2 regions of the Bacillus nitratireducens genome follow, and region 1 is predicted to be linked to the other one. Evidence: riboswitches for the same ligand, from Rfam matches in the RefSeq annotation. Region 1 holds a riboswitch; the other holds the start of a gene.
The links. Region 1 has a riboswitch for S-adenosylmethionine ahead of Q3V31_RS23505 (methionine ABC transporter ATP-binding protein). Riboswitches for the same ligand answer to the same signal wherever they lie in the genome.
Positions count from the first base shown of each region.

Region 1 (7,769 bases):
CTTAGCACTTCACATGCAAGCAAAAACTACTTCTGAAACTTTATAAGAAATAGTAGAAAAGATCTTCACAGACTGTGAAGATCTTTTCTTTTTGAGAAACTCTCGATAATAGAAGCTAGTTAATTTCAATTAAGAAAGGGTTACCAAATATTACTATTTGTTCTTTGGAATTAGTTAAACCCTATTAATAGTGGGATAAACATGTAAATAGAAACAAAACAGCGAGAAAAATTGACTTATTCGTCATATTTTTTAGTATTCATTTTGAGAATTTCCTGTATAATACAATTTGAAAGAAAATCTATGGTTAGACAAGAGAACACTCCTTTCGGTTTTGCTCACTGAAAGGGGTGTTTTTTTATTTTTATAGATTAAAAACCTTATATTAAGAATATTAAATTATTAGATAGGAGGAAACCTCCCTATTTAAATGGTATATTTATATAATATTATGTAAATATGATAAAAAATTGAATTTATTGTTAAAATTTTATATAGTATAGTCAGTGTTTATATAGTCGAATATCGAAATTTTAGGTATTCATTTTTGTTTTAACATTAATTATATTCCGATATAAGAGGTTTGTGCTTTTTGAAAAGACGAAAATGATTAGAAAAAATATTCTTTGGGAAGGGATGATTGTTAGATGAGTAATGGGGTGAAAAAAAATTATGTTGAATATGTTGACGTACTACGCGTATTTTCGATGTTTGCGGTAGTATTTCTTCATACTGCTGCAGGAAGTTTGCGAGGGAATATTGGTTCAGGTACTTGGCATATAACTAATGCACTGACAACGGTTTTTAGTACAAGTGTGCCTATCTTCTTTATGATTTCTGGTGCGATGTTAATGAGGAGTAGTAAAACGACATCGCTTAAAATAACTTATACAGAACGGTTGCCAAAATTAATCGTGCCATTTATTATATGGTCCATTATTGCCGTTTTATACTTTACGCCAAGACCGATACAAATAACAAATGTTATTAAGAGTATTTTATATATACCGAATCAAGCGGCGACAGTACATCTTTGGTTTATGTATGCCATTATTCCTTTGTATATTCTTTCTCCTCTGTTGAAGAAAATGGTAGATGCTTTAAGTAAAGATCTTATAAAGTATATGTTAATCCTTTGGTTTACAGTTAGTTCGCTATTGCCAACAATTGCAGTACTAGTTCCGGATAAATTAAAACCAATATTCACGTTGTATCCTAATTTTGATATGAACTTTTTAGGTGGATATATAGGGTATTTTCTCTTAGGTTATTATTTAATGACGTATGAGAAGAAGGTATCAAAAAAAATGTTGCTTTCTATAATTGTTATAGATACTCTTCTTATTATATTAGGTACTTGGTATGAGACGGTTAAAATCGGGGAGTACTCTGAGGATTTCAAGGCATATGTTAGAGTATTTGAAGTAGTACTTTCAGGTTCAATCTTCTTATTAGTAAAAGAATATTTTAGGAATTACTCAATGAAGCCATTTATGTTTAAGGGGATACAAGTTTTATCTGCTTTTTCATTTGGTGTGTATTTAATGCATAATTTAGTAGTTGTATATATTGGGAATAAATTAAATCTATGGCCAGCACAATCAATTGTGATGTTACTGGTTGCTTTCATAATAATTACGGCTATAACAATGATAGCAATTATAATTTTTGCAAGTATGAAAATCACATGTTATCCATTAACAGGAATGAGTTTCTCGGAAGCTTCTCGTACATGTAATATTCAATTTTTATGGAAAAATTGGACTCAATCAAAAGATAGTAAAAATGATAATGTATCAATGTAAATAATTAGTGAGATTGTTATAGGTATGATATGAATCCCTAAAAATAGGAAATGAAAAAATGATAAATATGATATAGTCAGAAAAAAACCTTTTGAAAAATTCAAAAGGTTTTTTTTCATTGTACAAACTCTTTCGTGCTAAGTATTTCAGCATAGATTTTATTCAAACTAGCCAAAATTGTATTGTGAATATAAACAGCTGGTATAGTAGCATTCTTAAAGGAAAGATCTTTTGTAGCACAAGCGTCATGTATAACGGTACAACGAAAACCAAAATCAAATGCAGCCCTTACGGTAGCATCAATACACATATGTGTCATCATCCCGCATATAACGACGTGCTCAATATCTAAACGTTGTAATTGCTCTAGAAGATTAGTTTCTCGGAAGCTATTCGGATAATGTTTGAGTATAACAGTTTCTTCTCTAAGCGGACGGACATTCTCGTGAATATGGACACCTTCTGTATTAGGTAGGAAAAAAGTAGCGTCATCTTTTATAGCTACATGTTGGATATGAAAAATAGGTTCGTTGTTCACTCTAAAGTGCTGTAATAGCTGACTAGCATATTCACTTGCTTCTACTGGATTACGTAATTCCATCTTTCCATTTGGAAAATAATCATTTTGAATATCGACGAGCAAAAGGGCTGTTTTCATATATTCATCTTCCTCCGAGTTTCATATTCAAATAATGTTATTCAATTCATAGAGAGGATTCTCCTTTTAAAAAATATGAGGGAGGAGAATTTAACATAACATTGTATTGTAATTTTTTATTTGAAAATTTTAATAGAGAAATAATTAATATTTTTCCGAAAAATGTATTGACTCTTATTATTCAGAGTTCTATAATGAGAATTAATTAAATGACAATTAAATCGATACACTCTTATCCAGAGAGGTGGAGGGACTGGCCCTACGATACCTCAGCAACGGGTTTTTTAATACCGTGCTAATTCCAGCAAGCTTAAAGTAAGCTTGGAAGATGAGAAGATGTGAACGAGTACATATAAGTGCTCTCCTTCTTATCTTTTACAAGTGATAAGAAGGAGAGCACTTTTTATTTTACCTCAAAAGCTCTACTTCAAGTTTTACAGCATATAGGAGGGAAGAAAATGATTTCTTTTAACAATATAAGTAAAGTATATGAATCAGGTGGGCAATTTGTTCATGCAGTGGAGGATGTAACGCTATCAGTTGAAAAGGGAGAAATTTTTGGCATTATCGGATTTAGTGGTGCTGGAAAGAGTACGTTATTACGTTTAGTAAACATGCTAGAGAGACCAACTGAGGGAACGATTTCAATAGATGATAAAGATATTACATCATTATCGACGAAAGAATTAAGGAAACTAAGACAAAGAATCGGGATGATTTTTCAAAGTTTTAATTTATTTAATTCAAGAACAGTGTTTGGGAATATTGCTTATCCATTAAGGTTAGCGAAAGTACCAAAGAATGAAATAAAAGAAAGAGTAAATGAACTGCTGAAGTTTGTAGGATTAGAAGATAAAGCAAACTATTATCCAGAGCAACTATCAGGTGGTCAAAAGCAACGTGTTGGTATTGCTAGGGCACTTGCAACATCGCCAGATATTCTTATATGTGATGAGGCAACATCAGCTTTAGATCCAGAAACGACGACAGAGATATTAAACTTATTAAAGAAAGTAAATCGAGAATACAATGTAACGATTCTTCTTATTACACATGAAATGCACGTGGTGAAAGAAATTTGTCACCGTGTAGCTGTAATGGAGAAGGGGAAAGTTATTGAAGAAGGAAAACTATTTGACGTTTTCACACAACCAAAAACAAAAACAACTCAAAACTTTGTACGTTCTGTTATTAATGATCACTTACCGGAAAGTGTGCTAGCGAAAATTCAAAACGGAGGTCAGATTTACCGCTTAACGTTTACTGGTGAGGAGACAGGACAGCCTGTACTATCATATATTGCGAAAAATTATAACGTTGATGTAAATGTTCTTTACGGAAATATTATTGAACTCCAAAATGTTTTATTTGGAAATCTTCTAGTAGAACTACAAGGTGAACAAAGAGAGATTCAAAAAGCATTACAACATCTAAGACTGCAAGTGCAGCTGAAGGAGGTAGAAGCTCATGCGAGTTGATTGGAGCATATTTTGGCCTCGCATATTAGATGCGACGGGGGATACCCTCTTAATGGTAATTGTAACTCTTATATTTGCTACAATTCTCGGTATACCTCTAGGTTTACTGTTGTATGTAACGAGAAAAGGAAACTTTTTAGAAAATAAATGGGTCTTTTCTATTCTTAATATCATAATTAATACAATTCGTCCGGTTCCATTCATTATCTTTTTAGTAGCTTTAAGCCCACTAACAAGAAGTGTTATCGGAACGACGATTGGAACAGCAGCAGCAATCTTCCCAATGACGTTAGTTGCATCAATTGGTATTGCTAGAATGGTTGAAACAAATCTGGTTTCTGTTCCGAAAGGGGTAATTGAAGCAGCGCAAGCAATGGGAGCTTCACCAATTAGAATTGTTTTTGAAATTCTTGTGCCAGAAGCGTTAGCGCCATTAATCTTGGGTGTTACGTTTATGACAGTTGGTTTAATTGAATTTTCTGCAGTTGCTGGGCTTGTCGGTGGTGGCGGTCTTGGTGACTTAGCAATGACATATGGTTATCAACGTTTTGATACGTCAGTTATGTTTGTAACGGTTGTTTTACTTATTATTCTCGTACAAATAGCTCAAAATTTAGGAAACTACTTTGCAAAAGTCTTTTTACGTAGATCATAAAAAGGAAGAGGGGAAAAGAAAATGAAGAAAATTTTAGCATTTGCATTATCAGCGATCGTAGGGATTACAGCTTTAAGCGGCTGCTCAGGTGGAGATACGGGTGCAGGAGCGAAAGAGAAAGTAGTTCGCGTCGGTGTAACTGGAACAGATGGAGACGCTTGGGAAATTTTGAAGAAAAAAGCTGAAAAAGAAGGGATTAAAATTAAACTGGTTGAGTTCTCTGATTACACAACGCCAAATAAAGCATTAGCTGATGGAGATATTGAATTAAACTCATTCCAGCATATCGCTTTCTTAGAGCAATTTAAAAAGGAGCATAAGTTAGATATTACAGCTGTCGGTACAACGCAAATTGCACCAATGGGCTTATACTCTGAAAAATATAAGAAAGCAAATGAAATCCCAGATGGTTCAGAAATTGCTATTCCAAATGATCCAACGAACCAAGCACGCGCATTAAAACTTCTTGATGCAGCTGGATTATTAAAGCTTAAGAAAGATTTCGGCCTATTTGGGGATCCAAGTGGTATCGCTGAAAATCCGAAGAAGCTAAAGATTACACCGGTTATCGCACAGCAAACACCTCGTGTATTAAAAGATGTAGCAGCTTCAGTTATTAATAATGGTGTTGCTGGTCAAGCTGGATTAGATCCAGCGAAGGATCCTATTTTCTTAGAAGATCCAAAGAATGAAAATGCGAAACCTTATATTAATATTTTCGCAGCTCGTACGAAAGACAAAGATGATCCAACGCTGAAAAAAGTAATTGAATTGTATCATTCAAAAGAAGTAACAGATGCAATTAAGAAAGAAACGAATGATGGTTCAATTTCAGTAGATCTTTCACTTGAGGAGCTTGAAAAAATCGTAAAATAATTATTGGGTTTAACGACTAACAGTAGGAACCCCTCCGCTGTTAGCTCGTTCAACATAGAATCTACTTAACAAACAAAACCCTAATTCTGTACCTTCCAATTTTGTATAACATAGAATCCAATGTTTGTTAAGTAGAGTGATGGACCAGGAGTTTTCCTGGTCTTTTTTTTATTAATGAAAATAGCTAGCAAATAGTAAGGCAATCCAAATTATAACGGGATAAGAAAATAAGCTGAAAAGGAGTGTAATTACGAATTGCTTTTTATGAATGAAGTATTTTTCGGATAACAAGAAGAAAATAGAAAAGATGACAATGAAAACGGCTGATATTACGCCAGGATTATAAGAACGATAAATGAAATACAAGATAATATGCTGAACGGCGTTAAAGAAGATACAGCCCTGTATAAAAAGGATCAAGTAAATAGAAGATATGATGCTTAATTGATATAGAATGACTATGATTAAGACGAAGGTTGTTAATATGGAAATTGCAATGAAAAATTGTTTGTTAGTTATAAAATGGATTGAAAATCGATTAGCGATATATTGTGGCATTCGGAAAGCTTCTTCGAGGTTATGAAAAAAGAATAGAAGGGGGATTAGCCAGATTATATTAGTGGTGAAATGTCTTGTTGAAGATGTTTTAATCAACTTATATCAGCTCCAATAAAGGGATAGAAAGCCTATAAGAAAAGGCTTTCTACAAGGGTATAGTTATTCAATTATGATGCTTTTTAAATTACTCTCAGGTTGCGGTTGTTCTTCCGCATAAGAGGAGAGCTCCTCTTGCAAAATATTTAGTGCTTGCTTAGCTGATTGCTGAATCGGATTCGGTAGCTCTTCTAATATACGCATACCGACTTTTATTTTTGTACGAATTATTCTTCTTAGTAGCTCCTCATGCATGCACTACACCTCCAAACCGAATGTTTAGTACATCTTCTTCAAACTTCGCTCCTTGAATAGAAAGGTGTGTTAATGTTTTTGGTAATGTGATGTTCCGTTTAACAGAACCAGCTCGAATAATAAGTTCATCACCTTTTTGATTTAATGAAAGTTCACTTTTGTTTGAGAAGGGAATGGATAGAACGAAAATATACTCATCGCCATCTTTTTTCACATATTGTGTGCGGCCATTAAATTTCACTTCAGTAGGAGAAGGGTCTGATTTAAATAAAGCATTTCCTACACGCTCTAACATAGGTAAACCAACAACTTCTTGTTCAAACATGGGAGCTTCGTAAATAGGAAGTGGCTGAAAACTATCTTTAATTAACGCCTTATATTTCTTTTGTGTATCTTTCCATGCCTGAAAGTAAGGGTCGGTAACAGTGTTAGGGATGACGCGGTTAATCATAATGGCATCAACGTTATAATCGTATAAGTTTAAATACGTAAAGCTGCGCTGAGCTTCTTTAATGACCATTTTTTCAGGATTTACAACGATGCGGATACTTGTTACCTCTCGGTTTGATAAAATATCTCTCATTTCTCCAAGCTGTTCAAGTGTATTTGTTAATTCGTCCATAATATCATCGGTTGGAAGGGGGACACCAAGAAGTGGTTGAGCTACAGGACGAACAACTTTTAAAATCTTCCTTTTAATAGGAAAGAGTTTTTCCATCCACCAGCCGAGCATGTCTGGAAAGCTAAGCATTGCTAAAGTTTCTCCAGTCGGTGCGCAATCAATAATGATGACGTCGTAAGTGTTGTTTTTATAGTAATCGAGTACTCGAAGTAAGCTAATTAAATCTTCCATACCAGGGAACATCGTTAATTCTTCTGTTGTAATATCATCAGCTGCTTTGGAAGTGAAGAGTAGTGTAATATATTTCTGCAATTTCCCCCAGCCTTTTTCCATTTCATAAATCGTATTAATCTCTTGTGCCCATAAATTTTTACGAATTTCTAATGGCTCAGAAGATAGTTTTATGCCAAATGAATCTCCTAAGCTATGAGCAGGATCTGTACTCATTACTAATGTTTTTAATCCTTGTTTTGCACTTTGGATTGCTGTTGCTGCTGAAATGCTAGTTTTTCCTACGCCGCCTTTACCTGTATACAGAATAATTCTCATCATTAATATCCCCTTTGTTTCGAATGTCGAATATTACGAGTGTCGAAATATTTAATTGAATAAAAACCCAACTAGGGTCTTATTCAATCGGAATGTTTTTCATTTTAGGTGTAGAAACCTTTTCTTCTGTTTTTTGCTGTGACGTAGCAATGTGATTCATGATCTTTTGGAATATTTGTAGTAAGAATGCTTTTTCTTCTTCTGACAATGCGTCTGT
Region 1 is NZ_JAUMJO010000007.1:24,967-32,735, forward strand. Features, by position in the region: gene pruA (L-glutamate gamma-semialdehyde dehydrogenase) at 1-46, shown strand, start outside; gene Q3V31_RS23495 (acyltransferase) at 648-1,805, shown strand; gene Q3V31_RS23500 (cysteine hydrolase family protein) at 1,921-2,463, opposite strand; SAM riboswitch class I at 2,693-2,798, shown strand; gene Q3V31_RS23505 (methionine ABC transporter ATP-binding protein) at 2,922-3,941, shown strand; gene Q3V31_RS23510 (methionine ABC transporter permease) at 3,931-4,596, shown strand; gene Q3V31_RS23515 (MetQ/NlpA family ABC transporter substrate-binding protein) at 4,618-5,472, shown strand; gene Q3V31_RS23520 (HXXEE domain-containing protein) at 5,644-6,126, opposite strand; gene Q3V31_RS23525 (DUF3926 domain-containing protein) at 6,190-6,381, opposite strand; gene Q3V31_RS23530 (ArsA family ATPase) at 6,374-7,555, opposite strand; gene Q3V31_RS23535 (MarR family winged helix-turn-helix transcriptional regulator) at 7,632-7,769, opposite strand, start outside.

Region 2 (7,769 bases), on a different contig from region 1:
CATATGAAGTAAATGAACATCTAATTGCAGCGGTGTATTTCCAATTAGACGCAGTAATTGCGCCTCTGTTTCTTGCTTTGTAGGCATTAAATTTAATATGGCAATTTTCAAAGCACGTATATCTTGTGTTACTGCTCGCTCCTTCGTCATTACAAAAATATTTTCCTTCTGCAATACTTTGCGAGCTGGTAAATCTTTATCAATTATGATCGGCATGTTGTTTGCCTCCGACTAGCGCCACTTCTAAATCTGCAATAATATCAGAAACATCTTCTATACCGACCGATAAACGGATTAAATCCGATGTAACGCCAGCTAAACGCTGATTTTCTGCGCTTAACTGTCTGTGCGTCGTACTAGCAGGATGTATGACGCACGTTCTTGCATCAGCTACATGCGTTACAAGAGTTGCCAGTTTTACATTTGCGATAAATTCTTTTGCTGCTTCTAATCCGCCTTTAATACCGAAAGTTAAAACTCCACTAGCACCTTTTTTCAAATACTTTTGTGCTAACGAGTAATTTTCATTACTATCTAATCCCGGATAATTCACCCACTCAATACGATCATGATTAGCAAGCCACTTGGCAACTGCGAGAGCATTTTCACTATGACGCTCCATTCGTAAATGCAATGTTTCCAGGCCAATATTGCTAATATATGCATTGAATGGGCTCATACAGTTTCCATAGTCTCTTAATAACTGAACGCGTGCTTTCACAATATAAGCTGCTGCTCCAAAATTTTGAACATAACTCACACCGTGATAACTCGGATCAGGTTCAACAAGCTCAGGATATTTTCCATTTGTCCAATCAAAGTTTCCTCCGTCAATAACAATGCCGCCTAAAGAGCTTGCATGACCATCGATATATTTCGTCGTTGAATGAACGATAATGTTTGCCCCATGTTCAAACGCCTGGCATAAATAAGGCGTCGCTAATGTATTGTCAACGATAAAAGGTACTTCTAATTCTTTTGCTGCCGCTGAAAGTTCTTTGAAATTCAAAACGTTCATTGCTGGATTTCCTAGCGATTCTGCATAAACGAGTTTTGTCTTATCGTTAGCAAGTGCCGCAATTTCATCTGCTGTTAAATTGGGATTAAAGAACGTAACATCAATGCCAAGCTTACGTAAACTTACTCCAAATAAATTAAATGTTCCCCCGTAAACTGTTGAAGAACAAAGAAGGTGATCTCCACTACTACAAATATTTAAAACTGCTAGCATAATGGCCGCCTGCCCAGAAGCTGTCGCAACAGCCCCTACACCGCCTTCTAAATCTGATAATTTTTGCTCAAATGCAGCTAAGGTAGGATTTCCAATACGCGTATATATATATCCTTCTGCCTCTAAATTAAATAGTGCCGCTAAATCATCCGAAGTATCGTATTTATACGTTGTACTTTGATAAAGTGGCAAAACACGCGGCTCACCATTTTTTGGCGTATAGCCACCTTGCACACAAATTGTTCCTTTTCCCCATGATTCTCCCATCTCTCATTCTCCTTTCTTTTATACAAAATAAAAAACTGCCCCTTTCCTGAAAACAAGAAAGGAGCAGTTTGAAAACACGCTCTAAAGGCTCTTTCTTATCTCTCAGGATTATTACCTGCAGGATTTGGCACAATTCCGTTATACGGCTGTTGCCAAGGTTTCATCGGGCCTGTCCCTCCACCTTTTCTTGATAAGACTATGCAATTACCGTTGATTTTATAGCAATAATTTCCTGATGTCAATCAGTTTTTCTGAATGTTCTAAATTAAATGCGAAAACTTTAATATAAACAACAAAAGAAATATATTCCATATTCATTTAAAAAAGACCTTTTAAAAACCTCGATCAATATATAGAATTAAATAAGTAGTTTAAACGTATAGGTTCAAGATTCTCACGCTTATTCAATATATTGAATAAGTCAACCTCTCAAAAAGATACTATATATATTCAATTCATTTCACACTAGCATATTTAATCCTTTCTACATTAAAACTTACATAACGGAGGTATAACATGACAAATAAAAAGGACATGCACTATATACTCATCCTATATGGCATTCTTTTAGGCTCTATAGTAGGAGCTACAGTCTGGTTATTTTTAGTTACAATAAATATCGGAATTCACTTTATTTGGGGATACTTACCTACTATTTTCTCCTCTCCCCCTTATTACACCATTTGTGTAACAATTATCGGTGGTATCCTCGTTGGTTTAACACAAAAATACTTTGGTACATATCCACGTCTTATGCCCGAAGTGATGGCTGAATATAAAAAAACAGGTAGAATTGAATACAGTTTTGTACATAAAGCTACTTTAACTGCGATTATCGTTTTAATATTTGGAGCTAGTTTAGGCCCAGAAGCAGCACTTGTTGGAATTATCGGTGGACTTTGTACATGGGTAGGAGATCGCTTTAAATTTGCTTTAAAGGGAATGAATGAACTAACAGAGGTTGGAATTGGCGCTACTTTAAGTGTAATTTTTAATGCACCATTATTCGGTTACTTAGCCCCGAATGAAAATGAGGGTGAACAAATTAACGAATTTTCTAAAGGAAAAAAAGCAATTGTATATTTAGCTACCACTTTTGCCGGTTTTTCCGTTTATTTATTGCTTAGTAAACTCGATAATCGTGGATCCTTTATTGTTGATTTCGGAGAAGGTTCCCTTTCTCTTAATGAATGGATCGCCTTTCTACCACTTGCTAGCATCGGTGCTATAGTTGGTTTCTTTTATTTCAAATTAGAATTCACATTAGAGAAATTAATCCATCCCTTCAAGGAATACAAGGTATCACTTGGAATTATAGGCGGTATTTTATTGGGGATTACAGGAACTTTTCTCCCGTACACGTTATTTTCAGGGGAACATCAATTAAAAGATTTAGTTGTTGAATGGAGCCATTTATCCTTCTGGGTACTACTTCTTTCCGGGGTTTTAAAATTATGTATTACTGCCGTTTGTTTAAATACGGGTTGGCGCGGCGGACATATTTTCCCTATTATATTTGCTGGATCAAGTATCGGATACGCTATAGCTTCTATTCTTCCTATAGACCCAATCGCATCTGTGGCCATCGTAACAACAGCAATTTCAAGCTATGCGTTACGAAAGCCAATAGCTATAACCTTGCTATTACTTATGTTTTTCCCGCTCAATTTACTATTACCAATGCTCGGGGCGGCAGCGATTGGTAATGCATTTCCACTTCCTAAAAACAACGCAGCTACAAACGAATAAAAATAGGCAGTAGGGACAAAAGTTCCACTGCCTATTTTTATTACACATGCTGTTTTAATAGCGCGTATAACTCTTCAAAACTATGCACTTCATATGTTGGCACAATCTCGCTATTATTTGGTTTCTTTTCTGGATTAAACCAACAAGTATCAATTCCCGCTACATATCCACCTTTAATATCAGCACTTAACGAATCCCCAATAATGAGCCCTTCTTCAAAAGAAAAATTAGGAATCCTTTCAAAAACATAATCAAAATACTCTTTCATCGGCTTTTGGAATCCCGTATCTTCAGAAACAAAAATATCTTTAAACAATGAATGTAATCCTGCATTACGTAAACGTTTATCTTGCGTCTTAAAAATACCGTTTGTCACTACATATAAATCATACTCACTTTGAATTTGATTTATAAATTCAAATGCACCTTGCATGAGTTGGTCTCCTTCTTCTAAGTAGCTACGATAATTATTTTCGAATAATATCCCATCTACCTCTTCCCCGTACTCTTTAAACAAAATCGAAAATCGTGTATTTACGACTTCATCACGGTTTATTTCACCTTCTTCAAAAGCATCCCAAAGGCTTTTATTAATTTTTTTATACTGCGCTTCCACCTCGCTAGTTAAAGGAATCCCTTTCTCTTCAAAGAGCATACGTAACGCCACTTTCTCCGCCTTCTGAAAATCTAACAATGTATCATCTACATCAAATAGCAATGTTTTATATTTTTTCATAAACCCCTCACACTCTCTTTTCTACAAAAACAAATTTACATAAATCGTATCATTCTTCCTTGTAAAAATAATAGGAGATATCTCATACTACAAACAGGGGTGAAAATATGAAAATTAGTAAAAATGAGAAAGAAATTTATCAATACATGCAAATTCATCAATTCCATACTCTTTTTTCCTTTCATGTCTTACCATATGTAGAACTACATTCTTTTCAAAAGAAAGAGATGATATGTAAGGAGGGAATCGACCTCCCCTATCTCTATTACTTAATTTCCGGGAAAGCAAAAATATATATGAGCCATAAAAATGGGAAAGTCTCTTTAATTAATTTTATTCAAGCACCTTCATTCATTGGAGAATTAGGATTAATTGGCGTAGAATCTGTTACAAAAGCGGTTGAGGTGATTGAAGATTGTATTTGCTTAGCGCTTCCTCTTAAAGATTGTCAGCATCTTTTATTGCAAGATGCTACCTTTTTACAGAAACTATGCAAATTTATTGGAGAAAAAACAATTACCCGAACAGAAAATTACGCCAAAAACTATAGTTATTCGTTTGAAAACCGATTAGCTGCGTTTATTCTATTAACGGAACAAAATAATTGCTATACCGAAAAACATACTGAGGCCTCAGAATACTTAAACGTCAGTTACCGCCATCTTTTATATGTATTAAACCAGTTTTGCCAGCAAAACTATTTAAAGAAAGAAGGCCGAACATATTATATACAAGATCGAAATCAATTAGAAAAACTTGCTGACGAGCTGAAAGTATAAAAAACAGCATTAACATAAAAGTTAATGCTGTTTTTTGAGTGGCGATTATAATTTTAATTAAAATTTGCTTGCTACTTTAGCTGCTTCTTCAAGACCTGCAGTAATGATTTCTTCAGCTTTATCTGGGAATTGGTTATGTCCCTCGATAACTACCGTTTCCATGTTTGTTGCACCGAAGAAGCCCATCATGCTTGCTACATATTTAACAGCCATTTCTACTTCAGCTGCTGGTCCTTCAGAATATACGCCGCCGCGTGCATTTAATAACGCAATTTTCTTATCTCCAATAAGTCCGACTGGACCTTCTGGTGTATATTTAAACGTTTTACCAGCACGGTTTAAATAATCAATATACGTGTGTAATACGGCTGGAATCGTTAAGTTCCATAATGGGAAACCGAAAACAACTTTATCAGCTTCTAAGAATTGATTTAAATACTTATCAGCAACTGCTACTACTTTTGCTTCTTCTTCTGTTAAATCAAATCCTCTGCTTGCTTTGAATGTACCATTAATCATATCTACGCCTACATATGGTAATTCTTCTTTATATAAATCAAGTTCTACTACTGTATCATTTGGATGTGCTTCTTTATAATTTGCTAAAAATGCCTCGTATAATTTCACACTTACTGCTTGTTCCGCTGGGCGGTTGTTTGCTTTTACAAATAAAACTGTTGCCATGATTCTTTTCCTCCTACTACTCACTCTTATGTTGTTATATATTACTTACGAAAAAGGATTACTCCCTTGTAATTGTTGTTGCTTACAAATACATTTTATCTTTATATCAAGACAATTTCGTCCTCACATAGACGTATTTTTTCATAAAAAAAGTCCACCTTCTAAAGGCGAACTAGGTCTTACGACTTTTGTCTTATACAATTCCGTTTTTTACTGCATATAATGCTGCTTGTGTGCGATCGGATAAATGTAACTTACTCAAAATACTACTCACATGAGCTTTAACCGTTTTTTCTGTAATAACTAAAACAGCGGCGATTTCTTTATTACTCATCCCTTTCGCTAATAGCTGCAATACTTCATTTTCTCTTGCAGTTAGCACATCCACTTGAATGGAAAGCTCTTCTTCTTTCTCTTCCTCCGGTAATGTTTGAGAGAGAAGAGCATTTGCTACATCGGGATGTAATTGAATATTCCCCTTATACGCGCTTCGAATAGCTTCAACAAGTTGATCTGGTTCTACATCTTTTAAAATATAACCACTTGCTCCAGCTTTCAATGCTGGCAATACATGAGCCTGATCAGAAAAACTAGTTAAGACAATTACTTTCACATTTGGGTATTCTTTTTTAATGCAGGCTGTTGCCTCAATTCCATCCATCTCAGGCATATATAAATCCATTAATACGACATCTGGACTCGTTTCGCCTACTTTCACTAACGCCTCTTTTCCATTATTGGCTTCCCCAACTAATTCAAAATCTTCCTGTGTACTTAGAAAAAACGCTAATCCTTTTAAAACGACTGTATGATCATCAACTAACAATACTTTTATTTTCACAAACTTCCCTCATTTTTCACATCATAATGGTACATTTACTTTTACACTCGTTCGTTTCTCGCTGCTTGTAATTTTAATCGTCCCACCAACTAATTCTACTCTTTCGCGCATCGTAGTCATACCGAGTGATTTCTTCTCTTTTATATCCTTTTCTACAAAGCCGTTTCCTTGATCGACTATTTCTAATGATACATTCTTCTCCGTCACTTTGAAATAAATCGTCGCTTCCCTGACATTTGCATGCTTACTTACGTTATTTAAAGCTTCTTGTCCAATTCTCCAGAACGCTTCTTCTACTACGCGAGGTAAATCACGAACACCTGTAACTTGTTCCCGAATTTTCAATCCCAAACTTTCACCATATTGTTTTAAAGCTGGTAATAGTCCTTTCTCTAATCCCGCTGGACGTAGTTGCCAAATTAACGTCCTCATTTCTTTTAAGGCACCTTGTGCTAATTCACGCATCTCATACAAAGACTGATCTGCCTTTTCATTTTGACCCTTTAAGACAGCTTCAGCACCTTTCGTCATAAACGTTAATGAAAACAACTTTTGTGAAACAGAATCATGTAAATCTCTTGCTAACCGGTTTCTTTCTTCCATTCGTACAAGTTCGCGGCGTTGCTCATTTAACCTTAAATTTTCTATCACGAAAGAAATATGATTTGTTATTGCTTGAAGTACATCTGTCGTATTCACATCAAATTCACCATTATTTGAACTAACACATAAAACACCAAATATGTGACTTTGAATCTGTATTGGTGAGGCAATAACCGTCCTATTAGAGGCTATCTTATGACTGATTTGATGGTTTAATAAAATAGGTTCACCTTTTTCTAGTGCTTCTTTCGCTGCTTCTTTTATATCCTCTTGTAATTCTTCCTGGCAATAAGATGCCCGCAAGGCTAATTCTTTCTCTTCCCTAATAAAGAATGCGACTTGATTCCACTGAAACACTTCACCTAATTGATTTACAACTTTTTCAGGCAATATATTAAATTGATGAATCGTTCTTAAAACTTGAATGAACCGTTCTAATTTCACATAATAATGCGCTCTTCGCTTTTCATTTTCATATAACTTTGCTCGTTTTAAAGCCGTTCCAATTTGGAAAGCAACTGATTGAAGCAATACTAATTCTTCTTCTGAAAAATGTGTTTTACCTGGGCTTGCCACATTTAACAAACCAAATTTTTCTCCTCCAGCCTTTAAAGGAACCGTAGCATGATGAAGAATTCCTTCTGTATCTCCCCAATTATATTCAATTGCATTATTAATTCTTTTACATTCAATAATATTAACAGCTCGCTCTAACTTTCCATCCACAAAGCCACGTAAACACCAACATTCCCCTTCACACATCGGGCGTTTGTTTTCATATGTAAGTGCCTCTGGTAACTGGTAATCGATTAATTTCGTATATCTCCCATTTTCATCCGCAAGAAAAATCCATCCTGTCGTTAAACCTGTTACACTAAG
Region 2 is NZ_JAUMJO010000005.1:94,502-102,270, reverse strand. Features, by position in the region: gene metA (homoserine O-acetyltransferase MetA) at 1-216, opposite strand, end outside; gene Q3V31_RS19355 (bifunctional O-acetylhomoserine aminocarboxypropyltransferase/cysteine synthase) at 200-1,498, opposite strand; SAM riboswitch class I at 1,591-1,695, opposite strand; gene Q3V31_RS19350 (chloride channel protein) at 2,015-3,247, shown strand; gene Q3V31_RS19345 (YjjG family noncanonical pyrimidine nucleotidase) at 3,288-3,983, opposite strand; gene Q3V31_RS19340 (transcriptional regulator YeiL) at 4,091-4,762, shown strand; gene Q3V31_RS19335 (FMN-dependent NADH-azoreductase) at 4,820-5,446, opposite strand; gene Q3V31_RS19330 (response regulator transcription factor) at 5,640-6,287, opposite strand; gene Q3V31_RS19325 (GAF domain-containing sensor histidine kinase) at 6,309-7,769, opposite strand, start outside.
Region 2: linked by a shared signal. The riboswitch ahead of Q3V31_RS19355 (bifunctional O-acetylhomoserine aminocarboxypropyltransferase/cysteine synthase) and the one ahead of Q3V31_RS23505 (methionine ABC transporter ATP-binding protein) in region 1 are both predicted to bind S-adenosylmethionine.